Regions from separate parts of the Pseudoalteromonas sp. KG3 genome, predicted to be linked through region 1. Evidence: predicted binding sites of a transcription regulator. Region 1 holds the regulator's gene; the other holds the start of a gene.
What was found. Region 1 encodes LexA, which represses DNA repair genes until DNA is damaged. Its sites were predicted from a motif close to TACTGTATNNNNATACAGTA; they were not measured.
Positions count from the first base shown of each region.

Region 2: a site for LexA is predicted at 3,613-3,632, ahead of ruvC (crossover junction endodeoxyribonuclease RuvC). Genes of this name have one in related genera too.

Region 1 covers NZ_CP098523.1:2,362,463-2,370,290, forward strand. The annotation lists gene ctaD (cytochrome c oxidase subunit I) at 1-714, opposite strand, end outside; gene coxB (cytochrome c oxidase subunit II) at 714-1,856, opposite strand; gene lexA (transcriptional repressor LexA) at 2,271-2,888, opposite strand; gene NDQ71_RS11195 (transposase) at 3,083-3,322, opposite strand; gene NDQ71_RS11200 (PDZ domain-containing protein) at 3,501-4,088, opposite strand; gene NDQ71_RS11205 (ISAs1 family transposase) at 4,125-5,261, opposite strand; gene NDQ71_RS11210 (transposase) at 5,631-7,166, opposite strand; gene NDQ71_RS11215 (PPC domain-containing protein) at 7,300-7,701, shown strand; gene NDQ71_RS11220 (hypothetical protein) at 7,752-7,828, opposite strand, start outside.
Region 2 covers NZ_CP098523.1:782,285-790,112, forward strand. The annotation lists gene tolQ (protein TolQ) at 1-514, opposite strand, end outside; gene ruvB (Holliday junction branch migration DNA helicase RuvB) at 1,406-2,413, opposite strand; gene ruvA (Holliday junction branch migration protein RuvA) at 2,421-3,038, opposite strand; gene ruvC (crossover junction endodeoxyribonuclease RuvC) at 3,040-3,564, opposite strand; gene NDQ71_RS03855 (ABC transporter permease) at 3,686-6,187, opposite strand; gene NDQ71_RS03860 (ABC transporter ATP-binding protein) at 6,177-6,890, opposite strand; gene NDQ71_RS03865 (arylesterase) at 6,891-7,511, shown strand; tRNA gene NDQ71_RS03870 (tRNA-Pro) at 7,618-7,694, shown strand.

The DNA.
Region 1 (7,828 bases):
AGTAGCAAAGTATTTATCAGTGAGTACCATAGTCACCGCACCTGCGAGCACTGGCATAACCGCAATTAATAAGAATGCGGTAATTAGCCAAGTCCAGACAAATAGCGGCAGTTTCATCCACGTCATACCTGGTGCGCGCATATTCACTATGGTCACAATGACATTAATTGCCCCCATAATTGAGCTGATACCCATAATGTGCACGGCAAACACAAATAACGCAGTGTTATCATTACTGTAAGTGGTAGAAAGCGGAGCATAGAATGTCCAGCCAAATGCAGGTCCGCCACCGGGCATAAACAATGACGCTAATAGAATTAAAAACGCAAACGGTAAAATCCAAAAACTCCAATTGTTCATTCGTGGTAATGCCATGTCTGGTGCACCAATCATCAAGGGCACCATCCAGTTTGCCAGTCCTGTAAAGGCCGGCATAACCGCACCAAACACCATGATCAAACCATGGACTGTGGTCATTTGGTTAAAAAAGTGCGGATCGACTAACTGCAGTCCCGGCTGGAACAATTCAGCGCGGATCACCATTGCCATCGCACCGCCAATTAAAAACATGGTGAGCGAAAAAATTAAATATAAACTACCTATGTCTTTGTGGTTGGTTGTATATAACCAGCGCTTAAATCCTTTTGCTGGGTGATGATGCCCATCATCATGATGTGCAGCTGTATTATCATGTTGCTGTGTTACGCTACTCATTATTTAGCCTCCGATGTTGCATCAAGCTCAGCTTGGATCTGACTCGGTTGAATAACATCACCGGTATCGTTACCCCACGCGTTTCGTTTGTAAGTAATAACCGCTGCTAACTGCTTAATTGATAACTGCTTAGCAAACGCTTGCATCGCAGTACCTGGACGACCATGTAGCACAACATCAATATGATCTTTAATATCACCAAGCACCACAGGATTACCTTTAAGCGCAGGAAACACACCTGGTAAGCCCATCCCTGTAGGTTGATGACATGCTGCACAACTGGCCATATATACTTGCTCGCCAAGTGTCATTAACTCTTCTTTCGGTAATGTTTGATCGAGTAAAGCGGCATCCGCAGCGGCTGCTTTTTGCTTCGCTTGTTTAGCATCGGCTAACCAATCAGCAAAATCTTGTTCAGATTTAGCTTCCACCACCACAGGCATAAAGCCGTGATCTTTGCCGCATAACTCAGCGCATTGCCCACGATAAATGCCTTCTTCATTTATTTTCGTCCATGTTTCATTGATGAAGCCTGGATTGGCATCTTTTTTAACTGCAAAATCAGGTACCCACCAAGAGTGGATCACATCATCTGAGGTCATTAAAAAGCGTACTTTTTTATTGATCGGTAAGACTAAAGGTTTGTCTACTTCAAGTAGGTAAGTACTTGTTTTATCCGCTTGATTAGTTATTTGTTCTTGCGGAGTCGATAAAATAGAGTAAAAAGCAACATCTTCGCCCATATACTCATAGTGCCATTTCCATTGTGACCCGGTAATTTTAATAGTCAGATCAGCCTTACTTGCATCTTCCATCGCAATCAACGTTTTAGTCGCAGGCACAGCCATTGCGATGAGAATAACAAATGGAATAGCAGTCCAAAGTATTTCAACTTTAGTGCTTTCGTGGAATTGAGCTGGAATAGCCCCTTTTGATTTGCGGTGACGAAGTAACGCCCAAAACATAGCGGCAAATACAATCACCCCGATCACACAACAAATAATGAATATAGTCATGTGTAATTGATAAACATTATTACTTATATCTGTTACGCCTTCGCGCATATTAAATCGGCTATTAGCCAACAAATGCTGCGGAAGCATAAGTAATATAAGCCACAAGGTAGTGCTCAGTTTACCCATGTGACGGCTCCTTTTGATGCTATTGCAAGATGCAAAGCGAAAAGGCGGCACTGCTTTTTTCACGCCAATTCGTTATTTTTTATTGTAACTGGTCATTAACTCAGTCTCAGAAAAGTGTTTTTGCGCAAAAAATCGCAACTTTTAAAGACAGTTGTTAACACAGTGTATTAACCAATTAGTTAAAAAACGAACAATTAGCAAGTTTTAGGAGTAATTTATTTCTCTTTTGGTGCATAAATAATAACTAAAAATCAGCGCGTTATTTTGTTATCAAGGATAGCTACAGTAGGGCAAAAGTAACGTAAAAGTAGAGTTTACGAGGGCTTGAGAGGCATAGCTAAGTATGAAATTTAGCCATTAAAGGGGTAAAAAAAATCAAAGCACCAAACTTCACCAGTTTGGTGCAAAATAGGTTTACATCCAGTCTGCGTTGCGGATCACCCCAACCGCCAACCCTTCAATATTGAAAGACTCATGCTCAAGATCGACTTCAATAGGTGCAAATTCATCATTTTCAGCATGTAAAAAAACTTTTTTACCTGCTTTTTCAAGGCGCTTTACTGTTACATCATCATCAACACGGGCAACAACCACTTGGCCATTTTCAGCAACTTGCGTGCTGTGTACTGCCAGTAAATCACCATCCATAATGCCAATATCTTTCATACTCATGCCTTGCACTCGTAATAAAAAGTCGGCTGCGGGTTTAAATAATAAGGGGTCAACTTGGCAATGGCTCTCAACATGCTGCTCTGCCAAAATTGGCTCTCCAGCAGCAACCCGACCAATTAGCGGTAAACCAAGTTGCTCAGGCTCTTCTTCTTCAACCAATTGGATACCACGGCTAGCGCCAGGCTTCATTTTAATTACGCCTTTTTTAGCTAATGCTTTTAAATGTTCTTCCGCTGCATTAGCACTTTTAAAACCTAACGTTTGCGCAATCTCAGCACGGGTTGGCGGCATACCGGTATCTTTAATAAAAACTTTTATAAGTTCGAGAATTTGAGCTTGGCGATTCGTTAATGGGCGCATACAACTGGTTTTCCATACAGTACATTTAACTGTGAGTATATACAGTTATCTGAAAATCGCAAATATAAATACTGAAAAGTGAACCAGAATTATTAAGTCCATTTTTTCTTGTAATCACTCTGTGGCTAACACTTACAAAATTAAATGTCGGCTGTTAACTATTAGTGTTGATTACATAAATTCGTTTTTTGTAGTCAAGTTTTTACAAAACCATGTGCATAGCCGAGCAAAATAATCTTTAGCATCACTGAAGGTGGATACGCCGCCGCGCCCGTTTTATCATTGTTATACCACGCGTCAAAGCCCGACAAATCGAGTTTATTTTCGACAATATAACAAAGCTCATACTCAAATGTACCTGGCAATATTTGCTCAGCAAAATTGATTGGAATGAATTTATTTTGGCAGGATAAGTCAGGCTTATAGTTGGCCATAACAATTTACCGTGGGTGAATAATATCTATTAGATCACAGTAACCCTGTGGGTTCAAGGTTAAAAAACAATCAAGTGAAATGTGTAGAACCAGTTCCTAAAAAGAGTAATTCTACAACCTCAACGTCCAAAGCAGCTGCGCGCTGTTAAGCGTCAGCTGCCTTTGTTTGTTAGCATTTTCAAGTGCTAGGTTCTAACTCGACATTAATCTTCGTCTTGTTGTTGTCATGATCAAGGTACTCAATTACCACAACATCACCAGGTAGTTTGTTGGAGACTTCTTTCTGAAATAAATTTGTACTATTAAAATATTTTCCATTGATCGACAGCAATCTCATACCTTCTCTTAATCCTGCTTTGTCGGCTGGGGATTCAGCATCTATGTATTTGATAATTCCATCATCACCAGCCGTAATCCCGATTCTAACTTTTGAATACACCCCAGCAACTCCATATAAGTGAGGGCGCTTAATCTGGTTCGACATCATAAAACCGCCACCATATGTGCCAACAATTTCGTCTCTTGATATTTCCTTATTGGTGATAAATACCAATTCAGCACCCACTTTTGCGGTTTCTTCTTTGAGAGTGGTTAACAAGACATTGTTGTCTGCATAACCATTGCCGTGAGCTGCTACATTTGCGATATAAATAACAGGTTTTGGTGGTGGATTATCTTGAGTATAAACTTCTATTTCCATTGGTGTTTTATTAGTTCTTGGAGTGTTTTTTGCTTGCGAGTTTAACTCATGTACTCCTCTTGCCATACCACATCCAGTTATGATGAACGCTAAACAACACGGCTAGCGCATTTTAATCCCAGATTCTAACAGGGTTGAGCGATAATCATCGTCTAGCCCTGCCATTTTCTTTTTTCTCGCCATACTGGCTGTTTTAGTTGTATCTTGTTTAAATAACGCCATGGCTATTTTTCTCATTACGTTAAAAACAAGGGGTCCTTGCTTCTTACGGATTCTTGATTCATCTTCCCTAAAGTTCATATCCAACATCCAATGCATACTTTCAACCTGCCAGTGGCTTCGTACCGCATTAAGTGCTTGCTCCGCACCTAACGCTAACGAACTAATATACCAACGCGTTTCTATCGTGTCTGTACCTGATGATTTATCGTGAACCTCAGCGGTTACTTGAATAACACTCTTTAAGCCAGACCATTGGTAGATTTTATCTAACCAGCTTTTATCAATAAGCAATTGCTGACAAACCCTTGTTTCAATGCGCCCATGCCCTGAGCTTATTTCGGTATGTTTATCATAGTTGCTATTGGTCAATCCTTCGCGCTCACTCTTGTGCCACCAAGCTTCTAATTCACTCTGCATACCTGAATGGTTACCTTTGAGCGCTAGGATATAATCAGCTTTTTGTTTAATTATTTGTTTCGCTATTTCTTGCTGGCAGCCCATAGCATCAAGTGTAATGATGCTATTTTCAATATCTAGCATGGTGAGTAACTCAGGTATGGCTGTGATTTCATTTGTTTTGCTATCAACGGCTGTTTGCCCTAAAACTAACTGGTGTTGGCAGCTCCATGCACTGACGGTATGTAAAGCACTTTTTCTATCTTTGGTTGTAAATGAACGACGTGCAGTTTTTCCATCCATAGCAATAATATCAGCACCCGTGGTTTCAATAAGTGAAGATATCCAAGATTGAAATGCATGCTCTATTTCATCTGATTTTAACCGACAAATGACACGGGCTATGGTGTCGTGTCTTGGAATACCCGCGTTGAAAGCGCCATATCTTTTTAACCAATCAAGTTTTAGATGCCCAAAGTCTTCAATATCCTCCCATCCTTGTGCACCGGAGATTACTGCACTAATGGCTAAAAGGAGAATATCGATAAGCTCATGCTTTTTACAGCGTTCAATGCGAGGATCGGTAATTGAATTAAAGTGTTTCAGAAAAGTAGCGCTCATATTTTACGTGACCAAGGTGATTATTATGCCTTGATCTGATCACTACATATTCTATAAGTTCAATTTATAATGATCTTGCCGTGCGCTAAACAAGTTACAGCGGCTATTCTGATTGCTTTGCTCAATTTTCTCTCCATTTGTTAAGTTGACTATATAATTATTTCGACTGCTAACGAGCCTGTAGAATAACTCGTTTTTAATTTATTTTTATTGATGCATTAACCATAGCCGAGTTCCTATTTTGATTCAATCGGTTACTTCGATTTTACGTAAAATATAAAAGAGGATTTGCTGTTGCTTTAATGGGCGTTTTGGAAGGTATCACAGGTGTTTGAGTGGATTATTTGAGGTGATAAGGGCTTACGCTAATTAATGCATCGTGTTTCTCAGCTTTTCTAGATTATGAACAAGGCAATACAACTGCCATTGCGCATTCACTTTCGTTTGTCCACGTAAGGTCAACTTATTCATGCCTTTATTGACAGTAATATTCCCGAACACTGGCTCTATACAGCCGAGTCTTTTACTGTACTGTCGTCGTCCCATTGGGCTGTCTATTTTGGCCTTCATTTTGTCGATATAGCTGAGCTGTTCACGCGATTCATCATTTTTAAACTGTACTTGCCGCCCTGTTTTTGTCGGTGGCTGTCGCATGCATTGCTGTTGCAGTGGGCATACTTTGCAATCTTTTAAGTAACCGCAGAATCGCGTGTATTTTTGGTTGTGGCTTTTTACATTGATACCACTTCGCCACATGTCATTGCCTGCGGGACAGCGGCAGGTTTGTGTCGTTTCATCATAATGGAAGTCCTCTGAAGTAAATAAGCGTGGCTTACCTTTACTGCGTTTTAGTCGGCGTTTTTCTTGCTCTGTTTCGTATGTTTCGCTGTCTTTAAATAACGGGTTTCGTTTTCTAAATTGGTTATCCGCAATGTAAGTATCAAAGCCACTTTTCGCCATGTATTCAAGATTCGCTTCGCTATTAAACCCACTGTCTGCGGTGAACTTAATCGTTTGTTCGTCTGTTGATTTGTCGATATTCAATTTATCAAGCTGCTTTAATTGCTTAACTGCTGGCTGCAAGGTTTGTTGCTCACCCACCGAGCCCCATGCCTGTGCTTGCAGTATAATTTGATGTTTATCGTCATTTATCGCTATCCCATTGTAGCCTTGGATTGTGCCTTTTGACGTGGTCATTTTCGCGCTATCGGGGTCGGTAATATTACTTTTAATGGGCTTGCCTTTGCTGCCCGTTTTTTCCTCGTGGGTCGCTAAGAACTCCGTGATTTTATCTGCACTTTTATCCAGCTTTTCTTTTTGCTTTAAATCCTGTGTTATCAACTCTTCGCTCAGGCTATCTTGTGATTGGTGACGTTCGATAATACGTTTACTCGCGCGTTCTAGTTTTGCTTTTTTACGCCCTAGCTCATCGAATGTGCCGCTCCATTCTTTACTCGCATTCGATTTCAATTTGCATCCATCAATGGCAAACATGTTGCGACCTATCAAGCCTTCTTCGTCGCATATCATCAGTACTTGCGTAAACAGCGGTTCAATCTGTTCGTGCATTTTGGCCACGAATCCCGCTACCGATGTGTAATGAGGTTGAATATCACCCGACACACTCATGAACAAAATATTCGTCTCACACGCCTTAGCAATACGGCGGCTGCTGATCAAACCATGTGCATAGCCGAGCAAAATAATCTTTAGCATCACTGAAGGTGGATACGCCGCCGCGTCCGTTTTATCATTGTTATACCACGCGTCAAAGCCCGACAAATCGAGTTTATTTTCGACAATATAACAAAGCGCATACTCAAATGTACCTGGCAATATTTGCTCAGCAAAATTGATTGGAATGAATTTATTTTGGCAGGATAAGTCAGGCTTATAGTTGGCCATAACAATTTACCGTGGGTGAATAATATCTATTAGATCACAGTAACCCTGTGGGTTCAAGGTTAAAAAACAATCAAGTGAAATGTGTAGAACCAGTTCCTAAAAAGAGTAATTCTACAACCTCAACGGCGCGGTGATGGGCACTGCAACACAACATGATAATGCTCGGGTATTGAACTTAACCAACCCAACCATTGCTAACTTCAGATCAGGAACTACCACCCCACCGCCAAGTGGTAATGAGCTACAAAATAATCAGCCGATTACTGTAAACGGTGCAAAAAATAGTGAACAGCTATTTACTTTTACGGCGCCAAGCGGTACTCAGCAAGTGACTATTACAACCTCCGGTGGTACGGGCGATCTAGACTTATATGTAAAGTATAATGGTGCAGCCTCAAGCAACAACTATGACTGTCGCCCTTATAAAAATGGCAATAACGAAAGTTGTAGCGATAACCGCTCTGGTGGCTATTCTATTATGGTGAAAGGTTATACTGCTTTTAGTAACGTAAGCCTTACTGCTAGTTACCAGTAAACCCTCGTCAGGTAAGCACAAGTGTGCTTACCTATTTCAGTTTAGTTAGCTTATAAACGCATTGTTAATAACAAACTCATACTATTTAAACCACTGCCAGAATCAAGCGCTGAGCCTAACCCAAACT
Region 2 (7,828 bases), 1.6 Mb from region 1:
TACCAGGTGCAACCATCTGTAATGTAGCTTGTTTTACTTCACCAAGCGCTATAAAGGCGTTCATGATCCCCCAAACAGTACCAAATAAGCCGATATAAGGACTAATAGAGCCAACGGTTGCTAAAAACGATAAACTCGATTCTAGTTTTTCAATTTCACGAGATAAAGCCACACGCATTGAACGATGTGTACCTTCCATAACAATACTCGCACTTTGAAACGACGTTTTTTTATGACGGGCAAATTCTTTAAAGCCAGCAATAAATAATGCTTCTATACCGCTTGAGTTACCACTGCGTGATGAAATTTCGTTGTAAAGTTTACTTAAATCAATACCAGACCAAAATTTTTGTTCAAAGCGCTTAGCATTTGTTAACGCCTCAGAAATCGCTTTCTTACGTTGAAAAATAATTGCCCATGACATAACTGACATAGCTACCAGCGCCAGCATTACCAACTGCACAAGAAAACTTGCTTCTAGAATTAAATCTAAAAAATTAAGCCCTGAACCCACATTAAACTCCTAATAAGATTTCTTGTAAAAATACCATTTCTTTTTACGCTAGGTATCTGACCAAAGGGTTGGCCAAAAGTTGCAACTAGTGTATCGATTCAGATCCTTGCTGACAACGCTATTGCTGTGAATTAGCAACAAAAAACGTTGAAAAGCAGGTCTGCAGCTTTTTTGTTAAGCTAAAAAACCAAGACACTTAAATCTCTATTCATAGCGGCTTATGTCAACATTATCGCCCAGTGCGTATTTATAAACAAAAACCATGTAAAACACCTTGTTTATTCACAATCAATGCATAACCAAGCAAAAGCAACATTTTAAACTACAGACAGGACAGTTTAACTAATCTGTTTAAAAACCAACCACACAAATAAAATTTCATAAATTCAACAAACTAATAACTTGTTGTGAATTTTATGAACAAAAAAAATACAATCATAAAAGCCTAGCTATTAGTTTTTTTAATCTGAAAATTAAATTTTTCTAGTTTGAACAAAAAACAACAATTGCGTATTATTCCCCCATACCGAGCTAGCGCAGTAATGAATACTTCATTAAGCCCAGTTCTTTGCAATATGATTCTGATTTTTCGTATTGCTAAGCTTAAAGTCCTCTTGATAAAACTCGAAGAATTTAAGCTGTGTTCCCTGGATTACTTCCTTCAACTTGTTGTTTGCCCGCATTCTTATGCGGGCTTTTTTTTGCCTAAAAATAAAGTAAAGCACCGCGATATGGGGCATACAATATCGTTTACAAACTTAACAGCATGTGAATTATAATAGCTAAACGCTTAGGTAGATAGGCGCTAAGTGGTTAAAAAAGAACTGTTGAGTTATTTGCAGAGGATAATTTGCAGCCATATTTGAGTATATAGCTGCAAAAAAATATACTTTATTGTTGTTTGGGTAACAAACCAAAGTGATGGTAGGCGTTATCAGAGACAATACGCCCGCGAGGAGTACGCTGGATAAAGCCTTGTTGAATTAAATAAGGCTCAATCACATCTTCAATCGTTTCTTTTTCTTCACCAATAGCAGCTGCAAGATTATCTAAACCAACCGGGCCACCCATAAATTTTTCTATGATTGCAAGCAAGTATTTACGGTCCATGTAATCAAAACCGCTTTTATCTACATCAATCATGTTAAGTGCCAGCTCTGCCACTTCGGCATTAACAGTACCATCTGATTTAACTTGCGTATAATCTCGCACTCGGCGCAATAAGCGATTTGCAATACGTGGAGTACCACGAGAGCGTTTAGCTATTTCAACGGCGCCATCATCACACATTTGTAAATTTAAATAATGCGCTGAGCGCCCTACTATGGTTGACAGATCAGCAACAGAGTAAAACTCTAAACGCTGCACAATACCAAAACGATCTCTAAGTGGTGACGTTAATGACCCTGCGCGGGTGGTTGCCCCAATTAGCGTAAAAGCCGGTAAATCGAGCTTAATCGAACGCGCAGCGGGGCCTTCTCCAATCATTAAATCGAGTTGGTAATCTTCCATTGCTGGATATAAGATTTCTTCTACTTGCGGGCTTAACCTGTGTATTTCGTCAATAAACAGTACATCACCTTCTTCAAGGTTAGTTAGCAGTGCCGCTAAGTCCCCTGCTTTTTCAAGCACTGGACCTGATGTGGTCTTGATACTTACATTTAGCTCGTTCGCGACAATATTGGCTAATGTGGTTTTACCCAAACCCGGCGGGCCAAATATTAATAGATGATCAAGTGCTTCACCGCGGGTGCGCGCCGCTTCTATAAATATTTCCATCTGTTGTTTAACATGGGGCTGACCGGTGTAATCGGCTAATAGTTTTGGTCTAATCGCACGATCAACAACATCTTCATTACTTTGCTCCGTCGCATCAATTAAACGATCCGCTTCAATCATGGTTTACTCACAACATTGATTTTAAAGATTCTTTTATAAGAACCTCTGTAGACATATCAGGCTTGGCCACTGATTTTACTGTTTTTTGTGCTTGCGCCAATTTATAACCTAACGACACCAACGCAGAGACAGCATCGTCCGCAGCATTATTTGCGATCAATGCGTCTGAGGCAGGCTCAATAACGGCATTATCACTAAATGGTGTGAATAAGTCATTACCCCAATCTTTTAATCGGTCTTTCATTTCTAGCACTAAACGCTCAGCGGTTTTTTTACCCACTCCCGGTAGTTTAACTAAACTGGTGGCATCTTCATTATTAACGCAGCTAACAAATTGCTTAGCCGACATCCCAGATAAGATAGCTAATCCGAGTTTAGGCCCTACACCATTGGCTTTGAGTAATTCTCTAAATAATGCCCGTTCAGTTTTATTATTAAAACCAAACAATAACTGTGCGTCTTCTCTTACCACAAAGTGCGTATATACAATGGCCTGTTCACCAATATTTGGCAAATCATAAAAGCAGGTCATTGGCATATTTACTTCATAGCCAACCCCACTTACTTCAAGCAAGATTTCAGGCGGTTGTTTTTCGACTAAAATGCCATTTAAGCGACCTATCATGTTATTTCCTTAATCGTCCTCTAACGGTTTTACTGGCACTGCCCGCTAGTTTTATTAAATTTTGATCTGAATGCGCATGGCATATTGCAATTGCGAGTGCATCGGCAGCATCCGCCTGTGGTGTGCCCGGTAATTTTAAAATATTTTTAACCATGTGCTGTACTTGTGTTTTATCTGCGCCACCGTTGCCAACTACAGCTTGTTTTATTTGCCGGGCGGAATATTCAAAAACAGGAATATCTGCCATTGCCGCACCAACAATTGCCGCGCCACGGGCTTGGCCTAGTTTTAATGCTGAATCGGGATTATGCGCCATAAACACTTTTTCAATGGCAAAATGATCGGGAGAGAATTGTTCGATTAGTTGACTGATCCCTTGGTAAATCATTTTTAATCGAATAGGAAACTCGTGATCGGCTAATTTAATACAGCCACTGCCTAAATAAGTAAATTTAGCCCCTTGATGGGTAATCACCCCATAACCCGTTAATCGTGAGCCAGGATCAATCCCTAAAATAATAGCCAATACTTGCCCAATCAGTGTAAATAGTTAATTGCAGTAATAATGCCAGAGCACTGTATAAATTACCAGTGCATTATTAGCATAAAAAAGCCCGTAACAACGGGCTTAGTTAATTATTAGAATTTTACGCTAAAGAGCGCAGCAATCCTTGGGTATTTTTGCGCATGGTTCTGGCTATCATAAAGTAACCGAGTGATGCCACAAACACGCCACCGACAATTGGCCCAATCAGCCAAATATGTGGGTGCAGCTTACCTGCTAAGTCAAACATCTCACGTTGCACTATTAATAACGCCACATCGCTGACCAGCGCAGCAACAAAACCCGCAGCGCTGCCAAGCAATAAAAATTCATACAAGGTCGCATTTTTTATTAATCGCCCTTTGGCACCTAAAGTACGCAATATCACAATTTCTTGCATCCGCTCGCCCAAGCTTGCTTGCACTTGGGAAATCAATACTAAGCCACCACACATCACCACTATCGCTAGTACAAAGCCAATAGCTAATGACACTTGCGAAATAGTCGAGCGAATTTGTTTTACAAAGCTCTCAACATCTATGGCATTAATGGTTGGGTAACTGCGTAATAACTGGCTAAAGTCGCGTTTTTGCTCATCATTAATTCGTACCGATGAAATATAAGTCGCCGGAAAATCAGCTAAAACATCAGGGCTTAAAATAATAAAGAAGTTAGGTTTTAAAGTTGCCCAATTCACTTTACGAACACTGGTAATTTTGGCATCAAACGATTGCGCACCAATTAAAAAGGTCAAGGTATCGCCCAGTTTTACATCTAAGCGTTCGAGCATTGACTCTTCCACTGACGCTTCAGCGGTCGCATTATCGCCAAACCACTCGCCAGCAATGATCTCATTTTGTGCAGGCGCTTGCTCAAGCCAAGTAAGGTTCAGCTCACGACCAATACCAGAGCGGGCTTCTTCGTCTTTCTTTTCATTATCTTGCAACGACACTTCACGGGCAACCAGCTCACCGTTTACCGCATTGACACGACCACGAACTGTCGGATAAAAATCAGACACTTGAATATTCTTTTGTTCTAAAAACGCATTAACATCGGGTAATTCAGTTTCTGTAATATTCACCAAAAAGGCATTTGGCGCATCACTTGGTAATTGCGATTGCCAATCAGCGATCATATCGTTTTTAAGTACCACTAAAAATAACAACAATTTTATAGCAAGTGAAAAGCTGATCAACTGCACCGCATTAGCATTAGCCCGTTTTTGAATAGAGGCAATCGCAAGCGACCAACTGCTACCAGGGCGCAGCCCTAACTTACGCCCGCCACCAAAGATGATTCGTGATAGCAAAAATAGTATGGCAATTAAAACCAGCGTTGAAACAAATAAAATAGCGGTGATTTTTAAGTTATTACTAAATAACCACATGAGTAAAAATACCGTCACAGCCGACATGCCTAAATGCACTTTACTCACCAACAGCTTATCGCCCAAATTACGGCGTAATACTCTAAGTGGCGGAATATCAAATAAATCTAATAACGGCTTGATTGAAAACATCACCGCACAAATCACACCGGTGCAGATCGCTACAAACCACGGTTTTAAACCCGCAGCAGGCAAAGTGTTATTCATTGATTTTGCCAAATAGCCAGTGGCAATTTCTTGTAAACCGTAACCAATGGCTAAGCCTAGGATCACCGATAAACCACATACCAATGATAAATGCAGTAAGTAAATTTTACGGATCATTGCGCGGCTGCCACCTAACGTTTTCATCATCGCAACGGGATCATACTGGCGTTCACAATAGCGTTTAGCAGAGACAGCAATTGCCACGGCAGCTAAAATAATCCCCAATAAACCAGCCAGTAATAAAAAGCTTTCGGCACGGTTTAAACTATTAGCTATCGGCGATTGTCGGTCTTTTACGCCATACCACTGCTGATTTTCTTTCATTTGAGGTTTTAGCCACGCATAAAAATCGCTGATCTCGCTCTCATCACCAGCATACAATTGACGGTAAAAAACACGGCTGCCAGGTTGAATAACTTCGGTTTTTGCTACATCTTGGTTATTTAAAAGTACACGGCGACTACTCGAAAAAATATTAAATGGTGCATCTGGCTCTTCAACCAGTACTTTTTCGATATGAAATTGCGCAGCACCGAGTTCAACCGTATCACCCACTTTGACATTTAATGCATAAAATACCGATTCACTAAACCACACATTACCAACCGATGGCCCCTGCGTGGCAACTTCAACCTCACCGGTTAAGCTACTTTTAACTTTTAATTCGCCCTTAAGTGGGTAATGATCCGATACCGCTTTAACTGAACTCAATTGCATTTCGTCATTAGCAAACAGCATAGTATCAAAGTAAGTGAGCTGTGCGGTTTCTAAGTTGTATTCGCTTGCTTTTGTTAAATACTCATCTGGTAATTCATGGTTACTTGCCAGCACGCGATCCGCGGCAATAAAGGCACTGCTTTTTTGCGCGATGCTTTGCCCTATACGATCCGTTACCATAGAAAGTGTTAAAACCGTTAATACCGCAAGCGATATTGCCGCACAGATCACCGTAAGTTCACCACGGCGAAACTCACGGCTAAATAATTTTAATGCTAATTTAGCCCACATTCGCCACAGCCTCATTGGTATTTTTAACTAATTGCCCCGCTTCAATTTGCAAAACGTGCTGACATTTCGCAGCCAGTGCTTCATCGTGCGTCACTAGTACTAATGTAGTGCCGTGCAGCTTATTAAGGTCAAATAACAGTGATTCTATTAACTTACCGTTTTTGCTATCAAGGTTAGCAGATGGCTCATCCGCGAATAATATTTTGGGCGTGCCAATAAATGCGCGGGCAATGGCAACACGTTGTTGCTCACCGCCAGAGAGCTGCGATGGGTAATGCTCAACACGATGACTCAAACCAACTTTTTCTAGTAGTTCAAGTGCCTGCTGCTTGGCATTTGATTCACCAGCAAGCTCGGCAGGTAGCATCACATTTTCAAGTGCCGTTAAACTTTGTACCAACATAAAGGATTGAAATACAAAACCGACTTTGGCGGCTCTGAGTGCTGCTCGGGCTTCTTCATCAAGTTCATGCAGTGGCTCACCATCTAAATAAATTGAGCCTTGAGTCGATTGGTCCAACCCTGCTAGTAAACTTAGTAAAGTTGACTTACCAGAACCAGACGTGCCAACCACAGCCACTGAGTCCCCAGACTTGACATTAAAGGTGATGTCGCTGAGGATGGGCAAATCCCCTTCAAGGGTAGTAACCGTTTTTGAAAGACCTTTAACCTGAATGATATTTAATTGAGATAGCGCTGACATATGATGAATTCAATCCTACGTTTTATATTCGTTTTACTATTAGTAATCAAACCACTTAGTGCGGCAGCTGACAACACAATTTTAATTTTAGGAGACAGTTTAAGTGCCGCCTACGGTTTAAAACAAGAACAAGGCTGGGTTAAATTGTTACAAGATAAATACGATACTGAGCAAGCACCAGTACAACTGATCAACGCCAGTATCAGTGGTGAAACCACCGGTGGTGCACTGCGCCGGTTAGATAGCCTGCTCAATGAATTTCAACCTAGCCATGTACTTATTGAGCTTGGTGGTAACGACGGCCTACGTGGCTTCCCTATTAAACGACTGAAAGAAAATCTAGCCAGTTTAGTAAGCAAGAGCAAACAAGCTGATGCCAAAGTGGCGATTATGGAAATACACATTCCGCCTAACTACGGGCCACGTTATACCGGACAATTTACCGCAAGTTTCGCCACCATTGCTGATGAAACCAACAGCCATTTAATGCCGTTTTTTGTGCTTGATATCGCATCTGATAAAAGCCTAATGCAAAACGACAACATACACCCTAACAAAACTGCTCAACCTATACTACGAGATACCATGTATAAATCGATCAATGACTGGATAAATAACTAAAAACCCATCTAAAATTTTTTATTTCACTCAGTACGTTTAATAAATGTTCAAATAAACAAAAGCTTATTGATTTTTGAAAAAATATACGTACTATTGCTTGCAACGTCGGTATGTAGCGCAGCTTGGTAGCGCACTGTCATGGGGTGGCAGGGGTCGAGAGTTCGAATCTCTCCATACCGACCAATTAATTCCTCTTTATTTCAACTCGTTATAAATTAAACTCTCTTCTTTATCGCACAATTAAATTAGTATTTTTAAATATATGTCGCACATTTATCGCACGATACTTGCCTTAAATTATTTTATAATTTTAAGGT